DNA from 3 places in the Pseudoalteromonas sp. A757 genome. Region 3 is predicted to be linked to each of the others. Evidence: predicted binding sites of a transcription regulator. Region 3 holds the regulator's gene; each other region holds the start of a gene.
The links. The regulator FliA, encoded in region 3, starts transcription of late flagellar genes. The targets are predictions, from matches to a motif close to CTAAAGNTNNNNNNNNNNNNGCCGATA.
Positions count from the first base shown of each region.

Region 1: a site for FliA is predicted at 1,107-1,133, ahead of pomA (flagellar motor protein PomA). Genes of this name have one in related genera too.
Region 2: a site for FliA is predicted at 1,236-1,262, ahead of DRB05_RS01910 (DUF5610 domain-containing protein). Genes of this name have one in related genera too.

Region 1 is NZ_QNQN01000074.1:45,832-48,865, reverse strand. It holds gene ispA ((2E,6E)-farnesyl diphosphate synthase) at 1-715, opposite strand, end outside; gene xseB (exodeoxyribonuclease VII small subunit) at 715-954, opposite strand; gene pomA (flagellar motor protein PomA) at 1,189-1,956, shown strand; gene DRB05_RS19750 (flagellar motor protein MotB) at 1,959-2,888, shown strand.
Region 2 is NZ_QNQN01000051.1:54,338-57,371, forward strand. It holds gene DRB05_RS01900 (DUF523 domain-containing protein) at 1-21, shown strand, start outside; gene trmA (tRNA (uridine(54)-C5)-methyltransferase TrmA) at 32-1,126, opposite strand; gene DRB05_RS01910 (DUF5610 domain-containing protein) at 1,291-2,418, shown strand; gene murI (glutamate racemase) at 2,482-3,034, shown strand, end outside.
Region 3 is NZ_QNQN01000072.1:152,755-155,788, forward strand. It holds gene cheY (chemotaxis response regulator CheY) at 1-378, opposite strand, end outside; gene DRB05_RS16320 (RNA polymerase sigma factor FliA) at 421-1,155, opposite strand; gene DRB05_RS16325 (MinD/ParA family protein) at 1,158-2,018, opposite strand; gene flhF (flagellar biosynthesis protein FlhF) at 2,011-3,034, opposite strand, start outside.

The DNA.
Region 1 (3,034 bases), on a different contig from region 3:
CAAGCACAGAAGTATCGCCTTCTACATCTAGGATGTCATCTCTGACTTGGAATGCAAGGCCGATTGCACGCCCGTATATATGCATTGCTTCACGCGCTTGCTTGGTAACTTGTTCAGGGTTACCGCACAAAATCCCCAACTCTACTGCGCAACTTAAGAGAGCACCAGTTTTTAGCTTATGAATACGCTCAAGTTCAGTAATTGTAATAGACCGATCTGTGGCTGCAATATCCAGCGCTTGACCTCCAACCATCCCCGCTAGACCTGATGCTTTGGCTAGTGCGGAAATCATTTTGATTTGTGCATGATGGCTCACTGTGAATTGCTGATCACTTAATAGTTCAAAAGCCAGCGTTTGCAGAGCGTCACCAGCCAAAATAGCGGTCGCCTCGTCAAATTGAATGTGACAAGTTGGGCGGCCGCGCCTAAGCTCATCATCATCCATAGCCGGTAAATCATCGTGCACCAAAGAATAGCTATGCACACACTCTATTGCGGCGGCGGCCTTGTCTAAGTCTTCTGGAGCAGCACCAAATAATTCACCAGTGCAATATACCAAAAATGGTCGCAGACGTTTGCCACCGTTTTCGATGCTATAACGGGTAGCTGCTTTTATATTTTCTTCGGTATCAAGCGCATTATCAAAATAGTGTAAAACGGTGTTCTCTACACGGGTTTTAGCATGCTGCAGTTTTTCTTTTAATTTTGCTGACATTAGGCTTCGTTATCAAATGGCTGTAATTGTGCTTGCTCACCTTCGCCCATTAAAATAGCGACCTGCTGCTCAGCTTGCTGAAGTTTTTGATTTGATGCTTTTGCAAGCTTAATCCCGCGCTCAAATTGTTTAAGTGCTTGATCTAAAGGCAAGCTACCATTTTCCATGTCCGCAACGATTTGCTCCAGTTCTTGCATAGCTTCTTCAAAGCTCAAGTTATCTGGTTTTTTTACTGCCATATATCACACCGACCCGTAAAGTAAAAGTGTGGCAATTTTAGGGGGATTGGACGTCAAGGTCAAAAAAACCAGTGACTTTTTGATCTGTCCGAGTATCGGCATTACAAGATCTGCTATAAACTCGCATTTTAAACTCTTTTTAATATAATAGTGTTAAGTTGTAGAAAAACTTGCCGATAACTCAAACAACAATAACTGCGTGATTTATCACAAATAACTTCCCCCGGAGGACATGTGGATTTAGCAACGGTAATAGGGATCCTGGGTGCCATAGGTTTGATTGTAATGTCAATGGTATTGAGTAGTGATGGCCAGATCGCTATGTTCTATAACACGCCTTCCGTCGTTATCGTATTTGGTGGTTCAATTTTTATCGTGTTGTCCAATTTTACGCTTGGGCAGTTTTTCGGTATTGGTAAGGTGGCCGGGAAGGCCTTCATGTTTAAGATTGAAACCCCTGAAGAGCTGATTGAAAAAGCAGTTGAGCTAGCAGATTCTGCGCGTAAAGGTGGTTTTTTAGCGTTAGAAGAAGCTGAAATCCCCAACCAATTTATGCGTAAAGGCGTCGATATGCTAGTCGATGGTCATGATGCTGATGTTGTGCGTGCTACATTGCAAAAAGATATTGCCTTGACGTCTTCAAGGCATGAATTAGGCGCAGGTTTATTCAAGTCCCTAGCGGATATTGCGCCTGCGATGGGGATGATTGGGACACTTATCGGCCTAGTGGCGATGTTGTCTAACATGGATGATCCAAAAGCAATTGGACCTGCTATGGCCGTTGCGCTTTTAACAACTTTGTATGGTGCGTTTTTAGCTAACGTGGTTGCGATCCCTATTCAGGTAAAACTTGAACTCCGTAAAGATGAAGAAGAACGAAATCAGCGACTTATCTTGGATGCTATATTAGGTATACAAGATGGCCAAAACCCGAAGGTTATTGAAGGTATCTTGAAGAACTATTTGCCTGAGTCTAAACGTGGTGCTGAGGCTGAGGAATAATCATGTCAGATGAGAACGAATGTAAATGTCCCCCTCCAGGTCTTCCGGCTTGGATGGGAACCTTTGCCGATCTGATGTCATTGTTAATGTGCTTCTTCGTACTACTGTTGGCTTTTTCTGAAATGGATGTGCTGAAGTTTAAGCAAATCGCCGGTTCGATGAAGTTTGCTTTTGGCGTACAAAATAAAATTGAAGTAAAGGATATCCCAAAAGGTACCAGCGTTATCGCGATGGAGTTTACTCCAGGAAAGCCAGAGCCGACACCGATTGAAACTATTCAACAGCAAACGGTAGAGATGACGCAGCAGATGCTCGAGTTTCAGGCTGGTGATGAATCTTCTGCGGGTGGTCGGCAAGAACAGCGTGGCAACAAGCGTGGTGGTGAATCAGCCAGTACTGCGCAGGAAATGGCGTCAACGCAAGCAATTGCATCAGCGGATCAAGAACAAGTTAATGAACTTGTGAAAAAGATTGCGCAGCAGCTAGAAAAGCAAATTATGGATGGTGCAATTGAGCTTGAATCGCTAGGGCAACAAATCATTATACGCATTCAGGAGAATGGCTCTTTCCCAGCAGGTAGTGCATTTTTGCAGCCTAAATTTGAGCCTGTGGTTGAAGAAATTGCAGAGTTACTAAAAGATGTTCCTGGTGAAATCACTGTGTCGGGTCACACCGACGATTTTAGAGTGACGAACGAGCTTTATTCGAATAACTGGGACTTATCGGCAACTCGAGCTGTGGCCGTCGCAACTGTGATGGAGCGAGTTCGTGGTTTTGATAAGAACAGAATGGTCGTGGTTGGACACGCAGATACCAGACCGCTTGTTCCCAATGAGAGCAACGCTGATAGACGGCGTAATAGGCGCGTTGAAATCTCTATTTTACAGGGTAAAGCGAAAGAATCTGAGCCTATTGAAGTAAGACAAAATTGATTACAGTTTGTTGCCAAATTACAGGGAATTCGCTAAAGTTCTAGCTGCTCTACATACTCTCGATAAGGATAAAATGATGAACATTAAAAATTATAGATTACCTGGAAACAATGGTGGCGGTGGTGATGGCGGTGATGAAGAGCAGA
Region 2 (3,034 bases), on a different contig from region 3:
GCGATGGCAGCCAGTCGTTAATCGTTAGAGATCACTTTCTCACTAAGTAAACGCCAGATTCAATATGATGGGTATAAGGGAACTGATCGAAAATCGCCATACGTGCGATTTTATGTGTTTCACATAATAAGGCTAAATCACGTTCTAACGTGTCTGGATTACATGAGATATAAATAATGTTGTCGTAGTTGCTAACTAATCGACAGGTCAATTCATCCATACCTGCACGAGGCGGATCGACGAGAATCGTTTGGCAATCATAGGACTGTAAATCGATACCATCTAATCGAGAAAACTTTTGCCCTTTCATGGCTTGTGTAAACTCTTCACTCGACATGCGAATAATATCTAAGTTATCGACTTTATTTGCTGCAATATTAAATTGTGCAGACTTTACTGATGATTTAGAAATCTCAGTAGCCAGCACTTTATTGAATGAGCCTGCCAATGCAATTGAAAAGTTACCGTTACCACAATAAAGCTCAAGTAGATCGTTGCTTAGCGGTTCACTAATAGACTGTGCCCAAGCTAGCATTTTCTGATTCACTTCCGCATTCGGTTGCGTAAAGCTGTTCTCAACCTGCTGATAAATATATTCTTTACCGTTAACGCTTAGTTTTTCAGTTACATAGTCATTGCCAAACACAACCTTTTGTTTTCTAGCACGACCGATAAAATCAACTTTGTAGGTTTGCTGCAACTCGGTTCTTAATGTCTGCATGGCAGTCTGCCACGCTTCATCTAACTGCTTGTGATAAAGCAAGCTGATCAGTACTTCCCCACTCAGCGTCGTGAGATAGTCGATTTGAAACAGCTTACGACGCAATATTTCGTTGTCTTTTAGCTGGTGTATCATCACTTGCATCATTTCATTGACAAGCGGCGCACCAGGATCAAAGCTATCAACACGGATCTTTTCTTTTGTTTGCTGGTCAAACATGATGTGAAACAGATCTTCACCATCATGCCATACTCTAAATTCACAGCGCTGGCGGTAATGGCGAGATGCAGACTCATACACTTCAAGTGCAGGTGCATTAAACGGTGCAAATTGTGTTGTGATACGCTCAGCTTTATCCGCTAACTGTTGCTCGTATGCTGAATCATCAATTTTTATTACTGCCATGCTAAAACCATCTATGTTGAATTAAGAGGCGCTATTTTAGGGAGCGTTGCTAATTTGTCCAGTCTAGCATCACTGATGCATCTGGTTTGCTGTTTTTTTAATCATTATACTTTAGCTTTGCGCAAATATGCCGATAATCTAACTAATATATTGGAGGGCATACCATGAAAATCGGGCAATTAAATCAGTTGCTCAATCCAGCGATGCAGCATAAGCCTGGAAAGAGCAAAGGGATAGGACCAAATATCCAAATTAATTCAGACAGCTATGCGGGTGATAAATCCAAATTAGCTGCAAAAATTCTTGATGATAAGCTTGCAGAAGCGTTGGGGATTGAGAAGCCGACACAAGACAAAAAAGACAAGCCATTATTTGATTTTGAATCTATTGTCAAAAATGTACTCGATTTTGTTCAGGGTGCAGTGAAGAAAGCCAAAGTCGACGGCAAAAATGATGACGAGTTGAAATCCATGCTCGATGGGGCACGTAAGGGCGTGCTTCAGGGGATAGATGAAGCCAGCGAAGAGTTAAAAGGCATGGGGGCTTTTAATTCCGACATCGAAGATGGTATTGAAAAATCACGAGAAGGGATTTTTAAAGGTTTAGATGATTTTGAAAAAGAGCTGTTTGAAGAAAAGTCGCCAAAAGCATTAGCGATCAGTGCCGCGCAGTTTGCGAGCCTCTCTAATCAGGCTGAATATGCATTTACAACAGCTGAAGGAGATGAAGTCGTTATTTCATTCTCCGATGCATATTCTCAGGGAGCCGCTGCGAGTGTTGCTCAAAAAGGTAATGATTATGGCATGGCATATGGCACTAAGTCCTCTCACGAAGTCAGTTTCTCAATTAAGGTAAATGGTGAGTTGAACGAAGAGGAGCAGCAAGCAATTAACGATATGATGGAAGATATCCGTAATGTCAGTGACTCTTTTTTCGGTGGTGAATACGATGAAGCGTTCGATTTAGCAAAGTCGCTTAGTTTAAATTCAGATCAGATCACTAATTTCACGATGGATCTAAGACAAAGTAAAACGTCTGCTGCGATTGCTCAATATCAGCAAGGCAATCCAATGAAAGAGTTAGAGAAGGCATTTATGCCACTGAATAAGCAGTTAGCAGATGTGCAGGAGCAAGCTAAGGGACTCAATGCTGATAATGAGTTGCCAAACTTGTTTGCTTGGATGAATGAAGGCCAGTCGAGACTAAATGAGTTTTTGGATTATGCAAGTAGCTTTTTTAGTAAACTGAATGAATTAAATAAAGAGCATGTAGAGCAAAAACAAACAAGCTAAGCGAGTTTATTTTCGCGAGGACTCGTGGCAAACTTCATGCTCCATTGATTTGAGGAATGAAGTTTGTCGCATATTTTGGTTTTCGATTCGGGGATAGGTGGCACCAGTGTGCTGTCGCACTTAAAGGCATGTTTGCAGGGGGGTTCATTCAGCTATGTTATGGACAACGCTTTTCTCCCATATGGCCTTCAGCCTCAAGAGCTAATCAAATCACGTATCAAGGGACTGATTTGTTGGCAACAGCAATGTTTGGGCAATGTTGATCTTATCGTTATTGCTTGTAATACCGCTTCAACATACGCATTAGAAGAAGCCAGAAAACATACCCATATTCCAATTATAGGTGTTGTTCCTGCTGTTAAGCCTGCGGCGTCTAGTTCAAAGACCAAGCACATCGCACTATTGGCAACACCGGCAACGTCAAATAATGCTTATACACATAAGCTCATCATGGATTTTACCTCAGGTTGTAAAGTTGAAACTTTGCATTCCACGGAGCTTGTTAGGATCGCTGAGCGCTTTTATTGGCATAACGAGTTGGATAAAGAGGCACTTTGCGCGGAAATAGTCCGGCTTAACATTCCAGTCACTGTTGATAGGTTAGTGTTAGGATGTA
Region 3 (3,034 bases):
TAGTCGCTCAAATACTTTTTCAAGCTTAGTTTTAAGCGTGCCAGCTGTAAACGGTTTGACAATATATCCGTTAACTCCAGCTTGCGCTGCTGCAACTATTTGTTCCTTTTTCGCTTCTGCGGTAACCATCAACACTGGAATGTGCTTAAGTTTTTCATCCGCTCGTATTGCACGAAGCAGATCAATACCTTGCATGCCCGGCATATTCCAATCAGTTACTACAAAGTCAAACTCCTGATTTTGTAGCATCGGAAGTGCTGTACTACCATCATCAGCTTCTTGAACATTGGTAAAGCCTAAATCTCTTAATAGGTTTTTGATTATTCTTCTCATAGTAGAGAAATCATCAACCACGAGAATTTTCATGTTCTTATCCAAAACTTCCTCCAGTGAGGTTCGAACCCAACTATTTTATGTACTCTAATTTATCCAGTCATTGATTTTAGCTTTAAGCTTTATCATTGCCTGACCGTGAATTTGACTTACTCGAGATTCACTAACATCAAGAATGGCGCCAATCTCTTTTAAATTCATTTCGTCGTTATAGTAAAGTGACAAAACTAAAGCGTCTCTTTCGGGTAACGCTTTGATCGCATTTACTAAAGACTCGTTAAAACGCTCATTTTTAACGTTATTAAACGGTTTGTCTAGCGCAAAATCGCTGTTTGCAGGGGTTATCACATCTTCATCAACCCCAAGATCCTCAATCCCGATGACTTTGCTTGCATTTACATCATGTAAAATATGATGGTACTCATCTAGAGATATATCAAGTTTTTCAGCGATTTCAGTGTCTTTTGGTTCTCGACCAAGGAGAGATTCTAGCTCGGAGATAGCTTCAGCCACCATTCGGCTATTTTTATGTACGGAACGCGGAGCCCAATCGCCACGGCGAATTTCATCCAACATCGCGCCTCGAATACGGATCCCCGCAAAGGTCTCAAAACTAGCTCCTTTAGTAGCATCGAAATTTTTAGATGCTTCAATCAACCCAATCATCCCCGATTGGATGAGATCGTCGAGTTGCACACTTGCCGGAAGTCGAGCTATCAGGTGACACGCCACTTTTTTCACCAGTGGAGCATGCCGTTCGACCACCTTGTGAAGATGCTCTGAAGTTTGATATCCCGCAGCTCTGTTGACCGGAGAAGCCATAATCACCCGTTTACAAGTTGTTCAATGAAAAATTCTAGATGACCGGAAGGTTGATGAGGAATTGGCCATTTAACTGCTTTAGCGGCAAGCCCCTTAATCGCAATCGCGGCTGGGGAGCTCGGAAATAAATCTACGATAGCTCTTTGTCTACGAGAGGATTTACGCATGTTTTCGTCAAACGGTACGGTGGCCACTAACTCCAGTGCTACATCTAGAAAACGATCTGTAACTTTTGAAAGTTTAGCAAATAATTCTTGCCCTTCACGCATGCTGCGGACCATATTGGCAACAATTTTAAAACGATAGACACCATGCTCTCTGCTTAACACTTTGATCAATGCATAAGCATCGGTAATAGAGGTTGGTTCATCACACACGACGACCATCACATCCTGTGCAGCCCGAGAAAAACTCAGGACCATATCAGAGATACCTGCTGCGGTATCAACAATTAATACATCAAATTGAGTGTTAAGTTCGCTAAAAGCGCGAATAAGCCCGGCGTGTTCTGCTGGAGTCAACTCTACCATATTTTGAGAGCCAGAGGTCGCCGGTACAATTTTGATACCTGCGGGCCCCTCTACAAGAATTTCATCCAGTTCACACTCTCCCGACAACACGTGCGACAGATTTTTTTCTACTCGAAGACCTAACATTACATCACAGTTTGCCAAGCCCAAGTCCGCATCCAGAACTAGGACTCTTTGTCCTTGTTGACCCATAGCGATAGCAGTATTGAGTGAGACATTGGTTTTACCCACCCCACCTTTACCACCGGTCACGGCTATTACTTTTACACCCTGGTTGCTATTTTGACTCATTCTACGCAGGCCACTTGCTTGATCTAAAACTGTGTTAATCATACATTCCTACTGACTCTGACGCTACTGGTACACGTCGAGAGTGCTGTGCTTTTATTCTTTTTAAATACAATTGCTCAGCCTTTTTTACTAGCTTTTGAGCATTTGCTACGCGAATGTCTTCTGGCACTCGCTGACCGTTGGTAAGATACCCTATTGGCAAGCGATTTTGAATCGCTATGCTAATTATCTCACCTAAACTTAGACTTTCATCAAGTTTTGTGAAAATACAACCGCTTAAATTTACTTTTTTGAAGTGCCGTACGGTTTCTTGTAACACATTCATTTGTGCTGTTGCACTCAGCACTAAGTAACTACGAATATCCACTCTTGCGCTACGCATAAGTGTATTTAACTGTTCAGTTAAGCGCAAATCTCTTTGACTCATTCCCGCCGTATCTATTAATACTAGACGTTTATTTCGTAAATGATAAAGCACTTCTGCAAGTTCATTTGCATCTTTAACTTGTTTAACTGGACAACCAATGATTCTACCATAGGTCGCTAATTGCTCGTAAGCACCAATTCTATAGGTATCAGTAGTTATCAACGCCACTTTATCTGCACCGTATTTTTGTGCGCCTAGCGCCGCTAATTTTGCGACCGTTGTGGTTTTACCAACACCAGTTGGACCCACCATAGCGAATACGCCACCTTGGCGGAGAATATCATTGTTAGTGGTGTGCATTTGGTTTATCACCATGTTTAACAAGGCATTCCAAGCTTCTTTACGAGAAACATCATCAGGGATAAAGCATGCCATTTGTTCAGCAACATCTTTGTCTATGCCCATTCCTTCAAGACGGTCTACAAGACAGGCGCGGGTTGGATCACGACGAGCCATTTCTTGCTTCATTAGTCCTGATACTTGATGCTCAAGTAATTGACGAATTGCGTTCATCTCTTCACGCATTGCACTCATTTCGTCAGGCTTGGCATTTAGCTCGGGTAAATCATCACCAAAACCATTGTCCAATTCATCAGACTCTCCCCACTGCTGTGGTTGCTCAAAAGCATCA